Regions from separate parts of the Paramixta manurensis genome, predicted to be linked through region 1. Evidence: predicted binding sites of a transcription regulator. Region 1 holds the regulator's gene; the other holds the start of a gene.

The links. Region 1 encodes Fur, which represses iron uptake genes when iron is present. Its sites were predicted from a motif close to ATAATAATGAGAACNACTATCAA; they were not measured.
Region 2: PMPD1_RS00265 (TonB-dependent siderophore receptor) is a predicted target of Fur. The motif match lies at 6,633-6,655, and genes of this name have one in related genera.

Annotation. Positions count from the first base shown of each region.
Region 1 is NZ_CP054212.1:1,490,259-1,498,244, reverse strand. It holds gene PMPD1_RS07315 (DUF3861 domain-containing protein) at 1-287, opposite strand, end outside; gene pgm (phosphoglucomutase (alpha-D-glucose-1,6-bisphosphate-dependent)) at 413-2,053, opposite strand; gene seqA (replication initiation negative regulator SeqA) at 2,079-2,624, opposite strand; gene ybfF (esterase) at 2,888-3,652, shown strand; gene ybfE (LexA regulated protein) at 3,819-4,100, shown strand; gene fldA (flavodoxin FldA) at 4,246-4,776, shown strand; gene fur (ferric iron uptake transcriptional regulator) at 5,142-5,585, shown strand; gene PMPD1_RS07280 (beta-N-acetylhexosaminidase) at 5,642-7,986, opposite strand, start outside.
Region 2 is NZ_CP054212.1:51,779-59,764, forward strand. It holds gene PMPD1_RS00250 (cyclic peptide export ABC transporter) at 1-1,559, opposite strand, end outside; gene fhuB (Fe(3+)-hydroxamate ABC transporter permease FhuB) at 1,593-3,581, opposite strand; gene PMPD1_RS00260 (ABC transporter substrate-binding protein) at 3,574-4,452, opposite strand; gene PMPD1_RS00265 (TonB-dependent siderophore receptor) at 4,460-6,595, opposite strand; gene PMPD1_RS00270 (AraC family transcriptional regulator) at 6,796-7,599, shown strand; gene PMPD1_RS00275 (sodium:solute symporter family transporter) at 7,833-7,986, shown strand, end outside.

The sequences.
Region 1 (7,986 bases):
CCTTTTTTCAGCCCTACCATAAATTCACGGAACGCATCGCGCAGCGGCGTGAAAACCGGATGTTTACGGTTCTCTAGCATCACTTCAGAAAAGAGTTTTAATCCCACGCCGAAGGCGGCGGAATCATCTGCGCCAAAATCAAGATCTTCACGCTGACGAAGTCTTTCGACGATCGCCAAAATATCGTCGTGATTTTCTACCTCAAACTGAAGTGCGGGTTTATCTACCGCCTCCCCTTTACGATCGCTCAGAGCTTCAACGGTAATACGAAAACGATGTCCGGGCATGGAGCCTCCTCATAAGCAAATAAAGGCAGGCATTATAACGAGAATGATTATTATTACGTGGATAACCGTGCGCATAAAAAAAGCGCCGATCGCTCGACGCTTTCAATTTGCTGTTAGTGCTGAAATTAGGCGTTTTTCAACACTTCACTGACGATTTCTACCGCTTCCTTTTCAATTTTTTCGCGATGTTCCGCACCAAGGAAACTTTCACAGTAAATCTTGTAAGCGTCCTCGGTACCTGACGGACGCGCGGCAAACCATCCATTCTTCGTCATCACTTTCAGGCCGCCAATCGAAGCGCCATTACCCGGTGCCGCGGTTAAGCGAGCGGTAATCGGATCGCCTGCCAGCGTATCTGCACTGACCATTTCCGGAGAAAGTTTTGATAATGCGGCTTTTTGCGCCGAGGTGGCCGATGCCTGCAAACGGTTGTAACTTGGCGCGCCAAACCGTGCGGCCAACTCATCATAGTGCTGCTGTGGGTTTTTACCGGTGACGGCGGTAATTTCCGCAGCCAACAGACAGAGGATGATGCCGTCTTTATCGGTTGACCATGGCGTACCATCAAACCGCAGGAAAGAGGCGCCAGCGCTCTCTTCACCGCCAAAACCAAAGCTGCCGTCAAACAACCCGTCAACAAACCATTTAAAGCCAACCGGCACTTCCACCAGCTTACGACCAATATCTTCAACCACCCGGTCAATCATTGCGCTGGAAACTAATGTTTTCCCTACCGCAACCTCTTTGCCCCACTGCGGACGATGCTGGAAAAGATAATTAATTGCCACCGCCAGATAGTGGTTAGGGTTCATCAACCCTGCCGGCGTCACAATGCCATGACGGTCATAATCCGGATCATTAGCAAAGGCCAGATCAAACTTGTCGCGCAGCGCCAGCAAACCCGCCATTGCACACTCGGAGGAGCAATCCATCCGGATCGCGCCATCTTTGTCCAGATGCATAAAGCGGAAGGTTTGATCAACCTCGTCATTAACGATGGTGAGATCTAACTGGTAGAATTCTGCGATGCGATGCCAGTAAGCAATACCGGACCCACCGAGCGGATCGACACCGATCTTCAAACCTGCTTTTTGAATGGCAGGAATATCGATCACCTGCGCCAACCCTTCAACATACGGCTGAATCAAATCCTGCTCACGGATATGGCCGCTGGCCCACGCCGCATCCAGCGTCAGGCGCTTCACCTCTTGCAGACCATTCTTGATCAATTGATTCGCACGGTCTTCCACCACTTTTGTGACGTTAGTATCCGCGGGCCCGCCATTCGGCGGATTGTACTTGATCCCGCCATCATCCGGCGGATTATGGGAAGGCGTGATCACAATACCGTCAGCCTGTGCCTGCCCTTTCTTATTGTGCTCAAGAATTGCGTTAGAGATCGCAGGCGTTGGCGTATAACCATTATCCTGCTGAACGATCACATCCACGCCGTTTGCCGCCAGCACTTCCAACACCGAAATAATCGCCGGTTCAGACAGCGCATGCGTGTCTTTACCTACATAGCACGGGCCGGTAATGCCGTTCTTTTTGCGCTCTTCGGCAATCGCCTGTGCGATCGCCAGAATGTGCGTTTCATTGAAACTGTGACGCGCCGAACTGCCGCGATGGCCTGAGGTGCCAAACTTCACCGCATGTTCTGCATTCGCCAAATCGGGCTGTAGAACGTAATACTGTGACGTTAACTGTGCAACGTTAATTAAATCGCTCTGACGGGCGGGCTGCCCGGCACGGGGGTGATTGGCCATTGGCGCTTCTCCCTGACGCTTCGGTTTAAATGGTGCCGCAAACCTTGTCTGCCAGTTCCTGCGGGAACTGCATTGACAGCATAATATGTTCGATCATGCTGCATTTGCGGCCTGTGTTGGTATTGGTAATTACCCAGTACGGCGTGCCGGGAACATGCTTCGGCTTAGTATGGGTGCCATTCTGCACTAACGTCTGCTGATCGCCGGCAAAATAGACGCGCGTGCGCCCTTGTAAAGAGGCGGTAGCTTCAGCAAACGCTTTTGGATCGATACGATATAAAGTCGATAAAATCAGCATAAAGCGATTTACCGCTTTTTTCTGTTCCGCATACTCGTCAGAAAGCAGCAACTCACGCACGGCGCGCACGCTATTTTGCGGATTCACCTCGTTTTTCACTGCAACCGACGGTTTAGCTGCGGAATTCGCCGCGCCGGGCGCCGCGGCTGGCATCGTTTGGCCGGCGGTAAATTTCAGCATCCGGCGCAAAATATCCGAGGCGCTTTCACCAATATGCTGAGTGTGGCTGGCAATATAACGGTAGAGCTCTTCGTCGACTTCAATCGTTTTCATCTTTATCCGTACGGTTATTACTAGTGGCAGAACCGATCACACTCTGTTGCGGCATTAACAAAAAAAACCGGTACACATTGTGATCGCGTTCTAACATAAGGATTATAAAGTTAAATCCAGCAGGTCGATAGCATCAGTCGCCGCCGTCGGCAAAAGTCAGAATATGCCGCAAAAAAACGCCGACCGCCATCAGTATGCCGGGCTGCTGACCAAGTGAAAACCATGATAACCTAAGCTTTCCTCACAACTGTAAGAACTTTGCCATGATTTTGAATGCTCGCCTGCAAACTGAACAATCTCCTGCCGATGCTACCCCCGTTTTATTGATTCACGGTCTGTTTGGTAGCCTGGATAACCTTGGCGGTATCGCCCGTGGGCTAAAAGCTGAACACCCCATTATACAGGTGGATGTCCGTAACCACGGTTTATCTGGCCGGGCGGAAGAGATGTCTTATGCGGTAATGGCACAGGATATGTTGGCAACGCTTGATGAACAGGGCATCAATCGTGTAACGGTGATTGGTCACTCAATGGGGGGAAAAATCGCCATGGCGATGACCGCACTGGCGCCCGACCGTCTTGAGCAGTTGGTATTAATTGATATTGCGCCGGTGGATTATCAGACGCGTCGCCATGATGCAATCTTTGCGGGCGTGAATGCCGTAACGGCGGCGGGTATCACCTCACGCAGTCAGGCGGCAGAGAAAATGCGCGAGCATATAGAAGAAGAAGGGATTATTCAGTTTTTACTGAAGTCCTTCCATGAAGGAGAGTGGCGTTTTAACGTACCGGCGCTTTGGAACAACTACCCGAGCCTTTCCGGTTGGGAACCGATCCCGGCCTGGCCGCACCCGGCCCTGTTCATCCGCGGCGGCAATTCGCCCTACCTCGATGATAGCCACCGTTCCGCATTATTAAGCCAGTTTCCGCAGGCAAAAGCGCATGTTATTGCCGGTGCCGGTCACTGGGTTCACGCAGAGAAACCGGATGCGGTTTTGCGCGCCATCCAACGTTTTTTAACCGTTTAATAGCAAAGTGTTATTGAAACTGTGAAATGTTTGTCGCAACGACTTTTGCCAGGGTATGATGGCGCGCTAAAATTTTGCCGCCTTTATTTCGGCAGCAAACCGGCTCATTTAGTCACAATCCGCGCAACAACAGGCGCGCGGTCTGGCCAGTATCACTATCTATTCTATGGCAAAAGAACAAACGGATCGCACCACGCCAGACTTGTTCGCAGATGAACGTCGGCCTGGGCGCCCTAAAACCAATCCGCTCACGCGTGATGAGCAGCTACGAATCAATAAGCGTAATCAGTTAAAGCGTGACAAAGTACGCGGCTTACGCCGTGTCGAACTGAAAATGAATCATGAAGCGGTGGACGCGTTAAATTCACTCGCCGAACAACGTAATATGAGCCGCAGCGAATTGATTGAAGAGATGATTTTAGCGCAGCTACAGGTTACCGACGCATAACCGCCGCCGGATGGCGTAATCGCACAAAGCGACAAATGCAGCGGCTTTACAAGTTCCGCGCCCACGCTCTGTCTGCTATTATTGCCGATAACTGCGTACCAATAGCAATCACCATATTTTTAAGTTTCAAGAGGTTATTAAACTCATGGCAATCGTAGGCATTTTCTTTGGCAGCGATACGGGCAACACGGAAAACATTGCAAAAATGATCCAGAAGCAACTCGGCAAAGACGTTGCCGACGTGCATGACATCGCCAAGAGCAGCAAAGAAGATCTTGAAGCCTTTGATATTTTACTACTGGGTATTCCAACCTGGTATTATGGCGAAGCCCAGTGTGATTGGGATGATTTCTTCCCAACGCTTGAAGAAATTGACTTTAACGGCAAGTTGGTCGCGCTGTTTGGCTGTGGCGATCAGGAGGATTACGCTGAATACTTCTGTGACGCGATGGGGACTATCCGCGACATTATTGAGCCGAACGGTGCGGTAATTGTCGGCCACTGGCCTACCGAGGGTTACCATTTTGAAGCGTCAAAAGGGTTGGCGGATGATAAACACTTCCTCGGCCTCGCGATTGATGAAGATCGTCAGCCTGAATTGACCAATGAACGCGTTGACGCGTGGGTAAAACAGATTTTTAACGAGCTTCATTTGAAAGAAATCATCGAAGCGTAACGTTAAGCGTTCAATGTGGGCGCTGGCTCACATTGAATGTGTGGTTTTTCCTATAGAAATAATAGATACATATTTGTAACTTTTGGCCTCAGATCTGTAGAATATCTCCATCGGTCAATCCGCTTTCTCATCTGTTAGAGGTAAGGATGAGCTTAAGCGAAATGTTAACGCGGCATAATACAGGCATGAACTTCTCAGGACGTAGCGATACTTCTCCTTACATCCATTAGCGGTTTCACGCTTACCCTACTGTTTTCATTTCGGTTCATCAGTTCTATAATGAGACGCAATTAGATTCAGCGTCGACCGATGTTCAGGGCTTTTCAGCCACATAGTGACTAGCAAAGTAACAGGACAATATCCGCATGACTGACAACAATACCGCATTAAAGAAGGCCGGCCTGAAAGTCACGCTTCCTCGCTTGAAGATTCTGGAAGTGCTTCAGGAACCAGAGAGCCATCATGTCAGTGCGGAAGATTTGTATAAGCGCCTGATTGATATGGGCGAAGAGATCGGTCTGGCTACGGTTTATCGCGTTCTGAACCAGTTTGATGACGCGGGTATCGTAACCCGGCATAACTTCGAAGGCGGCAAGTCCGTGTTCGAACTCACTCAACAACATCATCACGATCACCTTATTTGCCTGGATTGTGGCAAGGTCATCGAATTTAGTGATGAATCTATCGAATCTCGTCAGCGTGAGATCGCCACGCGTCATGGCATTAAATTGACCAACCACAGTCTTTATCTCTATGGACATTGTGCGTTGGGCGATTGCCGTGAAGACGAAACACTTCACGATCAGTAATCTGTTTTCTGCCATAAAAAACCGGTGCCATGATGCACCGGTTTTTTTGTGGTTAATTAAAGCGCTTCTACGCGACTGACGCGTTTACCATCCGGGCTGACGGAGCGAACTGAAACTTTCCCGCTCACATTTGGCCGTGAGCCGTTGTCATACCGCTGCCAGCTTTTTCCCTCATCCAGGCTGTATTCAATCGTTAATCCCGGCAGCGCCAGGTTCGCTTCGAGAACGCCGTTGACAATACGCGCGCCCGGCACCGGAAGACGGTAAGACACGCCGGCAAGATCGAGCTTCGCCAGCTCACGTTGCCCTAACAGATTGGCAAAACGCTGCCAGTCAGTGAGTAATGCCTGGCTATCCACATAACGCGTTTCGCCGCCGACATACTCTTTCCCTGCCTGATAATCCTGTTCCCAGGATGCCCGATGCCAGCCACGCTCGGCAGCAGTGAAGAGACGCGGAAAAATCATATACTCCATATTACTGTCTGTGCGCACCGTCTCACTCCATAACTGAGCTGAAATACCATAAGCGCCAAGCCAGGCTTTATCTGATTTTGCACTAAACGTATTCCCGTCGCGATCAACAGAGGTTTCGGCATTTTGCGGCAAATTATTCGGTGCGAAGGAGAACATTTTACGCTCATCGGTAAAACGCGTTCCCCAGTAATAACCGCGCTCTAGCGGGTTAACCTCCGAAGGGAAATCCATATAGAGGTAATCCGGGTTGGAAAGCACCACTTGGTAACCTTTGTTTGCCCAATCATTAGCGGTGTCAAAGCCTCCCCAATAGAGCGTGTCCCAAAAATTCACTCTGACCTGCGCAGTAGAAAAAGCGCCTGCATCTTTGGCATCTTTCAGGCCATCCTGCCAGGCCTGCATGCTGTCGATACCGTGCGCTTTCACCAACTTGCTGACTTTTAATGCAAAAGAACTGGGAAGATGCGCCAGATCGCTAACTTTCCCCTCGCTAATCAATTTTTGACATGCCAGAGATTTAGCCCATGGCTTATCTTCTTCATCCATCGTTCGTAGCCCGGTTCCCGTCACCGGTTTAGCGCGGTCGGAATATCCGGCGCCGAGCCGAATATTTTTCGCTTCGTCTCCACCAAAGTGCCAGGTTTTAAGCGGCTGACCAGCTGCAAGATGCATCGCCTGTATTTCACTAATGACTTTATCGGTAAAACGGAGAGAAGAGTCGAGACAAGGATTGAGGTAGCTGGTGCGATCGTACAATTGCACCGAGGTGGTGTTGGAACTATCCGTGGGATCGACCAGTCGGTATTCCGACGCTGCACTGGCGTCCCCCTTTTCCATTAGGCGATGATAGCGTGCCTCCATTGAAACCACCGCCGCACGCGCGTGCGCGGGCATATCCACTTCCGGAATCACCTCGATATTACGCGCCGCGGCATATTTCACGATTTCAATATAATCGGCACGGCTAAAAAAACCGCTACCGTTATTATTGCTAAATGGGCCGGAACCTAGCTGCGGCAGCAAACAATGCTGCTCGCTCAGATCATGGCACCGCCTGGCGCCCACGCCGGTCAACTCAGGTAACCCAGCGATTTCGACACGCCAACCCTCATCATCGGTCAAGTGGAAGTGGAATTTGTTCATTTTCCACGCAGCCATTTGATCAAGCATACGCAGCACCGCCGCTTTGCTATGGAAATTTCTCGCCACATCTAAAAACGCGCCGCGATAAGCAAAACGGGGGGCATCGGTTACCGCAAGCGTAGCTATTTTACCCTCGCCGCTAGCGGGCAGCAGCGAAAGGATAGACTGCAAACCATAAAACACACCGCTCCGATCATACCCTGTCACGTCGGCCTTTGCTTTGCCGATAGTTAACCGATACCCGCCGGAAACGCTTGCCGCTTTGTCTAATGCCCCGGCATTAATTCGAGCGATAATCGGATAGCCATTCGGCTGCTCTTTAATTCCCAACAGGCGAAAACGTTGCCGGATGGCCTCCGCTTGCGCATCCGGCAAGCCGGATAGATCCAACTTAATGCCTGCGGAAAGGTCGGCATCTTCAGCGAAAACCTGTGCCTGGATTGGCGTGGGAACAATTTGCCCGCGCAAAGATGCCGGTGTCAGTAAAGAGAGGTCGCTATTTTTTTCAAAGCGGCTTGTTGCTGTCATCAGAACATTTTTATCCTCTACGGTACGTTTCCACTGCGTGCCGAAAGGGGCGACGAAAGCCGTCAAATCTTCAGTATCGGTACTGGTGATCATTTTCGGTTGCGCCTCACCGGACGTGACATACCAGCGCGGCATTATATCGGTAATAAAGAGCTGCCAATATTCATTAACGATTGGGATTTCAACCGATTCGTGTGCGGCGAAACCGGTAAATTTATCCGTCGGTTCGAGACGTGTTAAGTCCCCGACAATGT
Region 2 (7,986 bases), 1.4 Mb from region 1:
CGGTCTGCCAACGGGAAATAGCGGTCATCATGGGTTATCGCCAGTACCGTTTTTCCTTCGGCTTTTAGCAGCGGCAACAACTGCTGATAGAACACCGCTTTAAACGTCGGATCCTGATCGGCTGCCCACTCATCAAATAAATAGAACGGGCGATCTTCCAGCCACGCCAGTAATAGCGCCAGCCGCTTACGTTGCCCCTGCGACAGGGCGATAGTCGAAAACTGGCCGTTGTTCACCGTGACTTTATGGTCGAGCTGAAGAAGACGCAGTAAATGGTTGACCTGCTCATCACTGCGCGCGCTGGCGTCATCCACGCTATCGAACAGGTAGAAATCATTAAAGACCACCGCGAAGTGTTGGCGATACGCTTCAAGGTTTTCCGCCGTTATATGCTGGCCGTTGAGCGTCAGCGTACCGGTTTCCGGCGGATACAGCCCGACCAGCACTTTTGCCAGCGTGGTTTTACCGCTGCCGTTACCGCCGACTAAAAAAACCACCTCTCCGGGCGAAAAGTGCAGATCGAGCGGGCCGAGCGTAAACCGCTCATCACGGTTTTCGCCCTGATAATGGTGACTAATGCCTTGCAGCGTCAGGCTATGCAAATAGGGTGAGGACACCGGCGGCTGGTGGGCTTCCGGCGGCAGAACGCTTTCCACATCCCGAATACGCTGTAACGCCACTCTGGCGCTACTAATGTTGGGTAACGCAGACAGCAACCCTTCGACCGGAACAATCATGTAGAGAAAAACCATGGTATAGCCTGTCATGATTTCCGGGTTCACCGGTAGATAACCACGCAGTAAATAGAGCACACAGCCGATAAAGGCAAAAAACAACACGCTACCCCAACTGGTGGCTAGCGCATAAAGCACGTAGCCGCGTGTGCGCTCCTGACGCACCGACTCAATGTTCTCCGCCAGCGGGCCGCGGACAAAACGGCGTCGACGTAACGGATTAAGTTTTAATTCGCGCGCGCCATCAAACAGCGTCTTAAATTGTTGGATCAACGTATCTTCGCGCCGCCGTGAGCTACGCAGTAGCTGTAATGCTCTGCTGTGTGAAAGTACGTAACCCAGCGAGCCAAGAAAAATTACCGCCAGCGCCAGTAATAAGATGGTCCACGATAGCGTGCCGAGGTATACCAGGCAGCCGAGAATCACCGCGCCGTAGATCACCAAGTTAGGCAGATTAACGAAAAACACCACAATGGTATCGAGATCTTGCGTCAACACGGAAATGGCGCGCGACATGCCGATTTTCTCCAGCGCCGGGTAGCTCGCCTCGCTGATGCGTTCCACCACTTCATTGCGTAACGTGGCTTTGGCACGCTGACCAAGGGTCATAAACAGCGTTTCGGCAATCATGCGGGTAGAGAGCATCAGGAGTGCCAGCAGTAAAAAATGCCAACCCAACTTGGGGAGTTGAGAGCTGGTGGCATGCAGACTCTGGTTAATCAGCGCCAGTAACGAGGCATTGCTAAAACCGCTGATCAGGCTGGCGACTAACGCCAATAACAACCACCATCCAACATGGCGCGCAAGGTATAACAGCATTTGCATCACATTCTTCCCGTTGATTCTGCTTTTCGGTGTTTAATTACGCTTTTTTCGTAATAACAGCCCAATTAAAAATGGCCCGCCCAGTAGGGTGGTCATCAGACCCACCGGGATTTGCCGGGGGTAAAGTAAATTCCTGCCCATCCAGTCTGCCGCGACCATCATCACGCCGGAAAACAGCACGGCGGTAAACAGTTGATGCAGCGGACGGTGCGCGCCGGCCTGACGTGCGAGATGCGGGCCAAGCAGACCAACAAAGGAGATTGGCCCAACAATGATGGTCGCCAGCGCGGTCATCAGCGCCGCCAATGACAAAACCAATAACCGGGCGCGAGAAACCGGTACGCCAAGTGATCCAGAGACGCTGCCAAGCGGCAGCAGAATGAGCCAGCGGCGTAATAGCGGCGTACACGCCAGCAGCAGTAGCGAGACGATAAACAGCGCCAGCGCCACTGGCGTCGTAATGTAATAGGTCGAGCCGGTCATTAATTGCATCAACATCGAACTGGCGGCGGGGTTATTGAGCATGACGATGCTGGCGACCGCCTGAAATAAGGCATTAATCGCCAGGCCAATCAGCAACACCCGCTGCGGGTTAAAATCGCTACGCTGGGTGCTGTGCAGCGTGAGTAACAAGGTTACCGCCGCGCCAAGCGTGCTGCCGAGCAGTAATTGCGCAAAGCTGCCGCCGGGTAATATCAGTAAAAACAGCGTGATCCCGAGCGATGCGCCAGCGCCGATCCCCAACACTTCCGGGCTGGCTAACGGATTGCCGCTGAGGCGCTGCATTAAAACCCCCGCCGCCGCCAGTAAGAAGCCCGCCCCTAATGCCGCCAACATACGTGGTAAGCGTAACGGCAGCAGCGCAGGCCACTCCTGCCAGGTAGCAATATGCCAGCCTTGTAAACCATGACCGAGTAGCAGGGAGAGGGCGATGACAATCAGTAATAACAGTGCGGCAGGACGCGCAACCCGCCGGGTAACGGCGGGGCCGGAATCGCCAACCGGCGGCGTATGCGCCGCCAGGCCGCCATTTCCCTTCGATACCAGCAGAACCAGCAGCGGGCCGCCGATCAGCGCGGTCATCATCCCAACCGGTAAAAACTGGCCGTTGAGCAGGGTAATGTCGCTAATCGATAGGTCGGTTAACCAGACGATCCCGGCACCGATTAGCGGGCTCCATAGCACCAATTGACGTGATGTTCTGGCGCCGGTCAGGCGAGCGATGTGCGGTGCCGCCAGGCCAACAAACCCAATCACGCCGACGGCGCTCATCACCAGCCCGCTCATCACCAGCGCCAGTAGTAGTGCGGCGCTGCGAATCACCACTGGCGAGGCGCCAAGGCTACGCGTCATTCCATCCTGCAGACGCAATAGCTCCAGTTGGCGCAGCATGCCGAGTAATATCGCCAGGCAGACAGCCAGGCGCGGCAACAGCCAAAGTACCGTCTGCCAGTCTTTCTGGATTAGCGAACCACCGCCCCAAATCAGTACCGATAGCAGAAAACGATCGTGAATAATCGCCAGTAACAGTGAGAGTGCGCCGCAATATAGATTGATTAACAGGCCAGCGAGAATGAGTGCCAGCGGCGCTAACTGTTGGCGGCGGGCAAGCAGGAATACGCCTGCCAGTGCGCACAACTCGCCGGTTAGCACCAGCGCGGTTTTCGCGCTAAACAACCACTCCGGAAACCAAGTGGCGGCCAGGCTCAACGCCAGCGTCGCGCCGCTGGTAATTCCCAACGTGATCGGTTCCGCCAGCGGATTGCCCAACGCCCGTTGCATTATCCAGCCACACAGCGCCAGCACAGCACCGCTCAGGATTGCCATACACTGACGCGGTAACCACATATCGTGCAGAATTATCGAAGGCGCACTACGGGCATCCGGCGCGGAAAACAGCAAGTCGATACCGTGCGCCAGCGAGACATTATGCGCCAGCGTATGTAGCGCGATCGGTAAACAGCACAGCCATAACGCGGCGGTTAACGCCAACGGAGAGCGCCGGGCGGAAAAATTAATCACAATGCGCTCCGGAAAGTGTGGTTAGCGTCGTTTCAAGGTCATGGGCGAAGCGTTGCGCACTGAGTAATGCCCCGCTTTCGCTAATCGCATGCGGCAGCACTATCCGTTGCGGACAACGAGTGAGCGGGAGGGCGCGCCACAAACGGCTCTGTGTCCAGCCGCGCAACGCTGCGGGTGACTGCCCCGGCGCAGGCATGATCAGCAGCCGGGCGTGCTGCGAGCCGGCAATTTGTTGAATTTCAACCTGCGCTTCCCCTTGTGCGTTAACCGCGCCACGCCAGGCATTGGTTAACCCGACACGCTGCATCACATCATTAAAAAAACTGTTTTCGCCATACAGACGGATGTGTAAATCATCTACCGGTGAGGCGAGATAACAGGGTGTCGCGGCCTGTTGGCGCAGCGCGTCTTGAGTATGCAACAGTTGCTGATCCAATCCGGCCCGTAGCCGCGCGGCTTGCGGTTTTAATGCCAACCGGGTCGCCAGCTTGTCGCAACTGGCATAAAAACTGGCCAGCCGCCCGGTTGCCAGAGTGAGGGTTGGCGCGATGGCTTCCAGCATCGGCTTACTCATCGCATGGGCGGGAGTGATAATAATCAGATCGGGTTTTAACCCGTACAACGCCTCAAGGTTGGGCTGAAATAACAGCCCAATATCCTGTACCTGAGCAGGGAGCGTCGGCAGGCCAATTAACTGGCGATACCATTGCGGCGCGGAAACCGCTAACGGCGTGACGCCGAGCGATAAGAGTAGCTCCGTCAACCCCCAATCCAATACCGCGATACGCTGCGGCGGCAAAGCGGCCTTAACGCCGCCTGCCAGCGGCAGCGTCAAGGCCAATTGCAGCAAACTACGCCGTGAAAGCCTCAAAGCAGACCTACCATTGATAGCTCAACGTCGCGACGTATTGGCGCTTAATTGCATATTCACAGCCGTTATCCTGACATGATGCTAAATAGACTTTATTGGTTAAGTTTTCAGCATTCAGCGCCATTTGCCACTGCCGCCAGCGATAACTGACCATTGCGTCATATACGGTTGCGGCTGGCACTTTGAGCGTATTGGCGCGATTGGCGTAGCTGGTGCCGATATAACGCGCGCCGCCGCCGACTTTCAGCCCGTCCAGTGCGCCGTGTAGGGAGTACTCACTCCATAGCCGTGCGCTATTGCGGGAGATCGCCACCGGATCATTGCCCTTATCACCGTTATTCGACTGCACCACTTCCGGATCGGTATAGGCATAGGAAGCCAGCACCAGCCAATCTGGCGTGAGGTTAATTTTGCCTTCCAGTTCGACCCCTTTACTGCGGATTTCACCGGTTTGCACTGAATAGTTGAGATGCTCAAGGTCGGCGGTGGCAACATTGGTTTCGCGCAAATCGAACAGCGCGACGGTAAACAGCGCATCCAGCCCCAATGGATCGTATTTCAGGCCGATTTCCGACTGTTTGCCTTTGGTTGGTTTAAAGGCGTTACCGTTGAAATCACTGCCGCTGGTGGGCACAAACGATGTCGAGTAGCTGATATACGGCGCCAGGCCATTATCAAAATGATACAGCAACGCCGCGCGCCCGGTGGTGGCATGGTCGTTTTGCTGGCTATTACTGCTGGCAACCAGGTCACGCACATTGGTTTTGGCATAGTCAAACCGTCCGCCGAGGTTCATCACCCAACGGTCCCATTTGAGCTGGTCCTGAAGATAAGCGCCGGTTTGCGCCATGGTGGAGTGGGTGCGGCTGGTGAAGTCTGGCAGGGTGACCGGCGTACTGTAATCCGGATCGAGGTAGTTGATCGGGCTGGCATCACCATAACCGGCGTTGGAACGGATCGAGGTGTGCATATAGTCCACGCCTGCTAATACCGTATGGTTCAGCGGGCCGGTAGCAAAATGCCATTCCGATTGGTTATCCAGCGCGATGTTACTCATCGTTTCTGTCAGATTCATTGAGGCGCGATTAACCAGCGGCGCATTCGGTACTACGCCGATGGGATACACCATCTTGTAGTCGGCGGACGAGCTGAGATAACGCAGATTCTGACGAACGGTGACTAAATCATTAAAGCGATGTTCAAACTGGTAGCCGATACTGCCCTGATTGCGTGAGTATGTGTCGAGCCCCGGCTGACCACCATAGAAATGGGTGGAAATATGGCCATTCGGATTATGGACCAGCGTGCCTACCACCGGCTGTTGGTTAAAGAAGCCGGAATCCGGATCGCGGCGCAACTGCGCCAACACGGTCAGCGAGGTATCCGCATCTGGCTGCCAGGTGAGGGAAGGCGCGATATCAAAGTGTTGATAGCGCGAATGGTCAACCTGCGTCTGGGTGTTAAAGAAAGTCCCGCTGACGCGCCCCAGCAGTTGATGGTTATCGTCCAATGGGCCGGTGACATCAAAGCCTGTACCAAACTGATGGTAATTACCGGCGCTGAGATAAACTTCACCGCCAGGCTGCGCCTCCGGTTTTTTGCTGACCAGGTTTACAATGCCGCCCGGATTGGCCTGGCCATATAATACCGACGAGGGGCCTTTCACCACTTCAATCCGTGATAACAGATAGGGATCCCAGGCCGGGCGCGACCAGTATGCTTCGCGCGGCAGACGCAGGCCATCCAGGTATTCGTCCGCTTCGAAACCGCGCACATAGATAGTATCGAAACGGGTATCCGGCCCACTGCTTTCGGCGGAAACCCCGGCGAGGTAGCGCACCGCCTGCGGAATAGTTTTTGCCGCTTGGGTGGCGATTTGCGCTTGCGTTACTACCGAGACGCTTTGCGGCGTTTCAATCAGCGGTGTCGCTGTCTTTGTGGCGGCGGCAGAAACATGGGCGACCGCGTTGCCTTCATCTTCGGTGGTTTGCTGTGTATTCGCATTGACCACCATGGTGGATTCCGCTGGCGGCGCACTGCTGTTTTCCGCTGCGTTTGCCATAGGTGATGCGCTACCGATAACGGTGGCCAGCAAAGCGGCCTGCGCTGTAATTCCCTGAAAAATGTCCCGAGCCTGTTTCATAGTTTCCCCATGAAATCCTGGTATTATTAAAATGAGGATAAAAATGATAATCATTCCCTTTTAAAAATGCAGCCGGGACACTATGATGATGGCGATACTTTGGTGGGGAATAGCGTGATCCAGACAGAGGTTGTCTGTTTTGTAGCTAAATACAGGTCGTTACTGAATTCTGACGATGATTAACGGGAAGACGATATACGATGGAAAATCACTGGCATCCCAAAGCGTTACGCCATTCCCTTCCGCCTGAAGGGGCGATCGCTGGCGTACGGCTGTTAACCTATGGCGCCGGTAGCACCGAGCCGTGGCACGCCCATGAACAGGGGCAGTTAATCTTTACTACCGCCGGGGTAGTACGCATCCAGACCGAACAACAGGTGTGGATACTGGCGCCGTTCCAGGCATTATGGCTGCCGGGAGGTATCCCTCACCAACTGTATGCCATAAACCCTGTTACCACCAGTAATGTGTATTTAACCGCTGACGCTTCCCGCCAGTACAGTACCGATTTTCGTTGTCTACAGGTCACGCCCTTATTGCAGGCTTTGGTTGAGGAACTGGTGGTTGCGCCTTTACCTCATGGCGTGGCGCGGCATGAGGCGCTTACCGCGCTGCTGTATAACGAATTATCCTGGGTGCCGCCCGCCCGCGTCTGCCAGATTGTTTTTCCTCTCGATCGCCGGGCGCGCACGGTGTGCGATGCGTTATGCCAGGCGCCCGCTAACAATGAAACGCTGGCCTGCTGGGGGCAAAAGGTTGGCGCCAGTGAGCGTACGCTGGCGCGGATATTCCGTGAGCAAACCCGCCACAGTTTCGCCGGTTGGCGGCAGAATCTGCGTCTGGCGGAGGCTATTTGTTACCTGGCGCAGGGGCAGTCGATTAAACGGTTGTCGGCAGAGTTGGGCTATCAAAGCACCAGCGCATTTATCGCGATGTTTCGCAAACAACTTGGCACCACGCCGCAGCGTTTCCTGCAAAAAAATGAGGTATCACTTCCTGCCTGAGCCTCTCTCACGGCGATTTTTGCCCCATTAATCTCCTTTCATGGCATCCGATAAAAAGCGAAAGCGATCACAAACTGACCAATTGTAACGTGTTAACGTCAATTAATCCTTAGTTAGGATTAATTAAAAAATAGTCAGTCAGGGACGGCGTTCAGGTTAAGCAATGAAGACACCAGGTCCGGAGCGCAGGCTTTACCGGGCCGCTACAATTCATTCTCGTCCCGGAGTCTGCTATGAATCTCCTTGATTACCTCGTGATGGCGCTGTACGCATTAATGATTGTTTTGATTACATTTTGGGCTATGCGTCGGATAGGCAGTACCAAAGATTTTTTCGCCGCGGGCGGTAAAATGCCGTGGTGGCTTTCCGGCGTGTCGCACCATATGT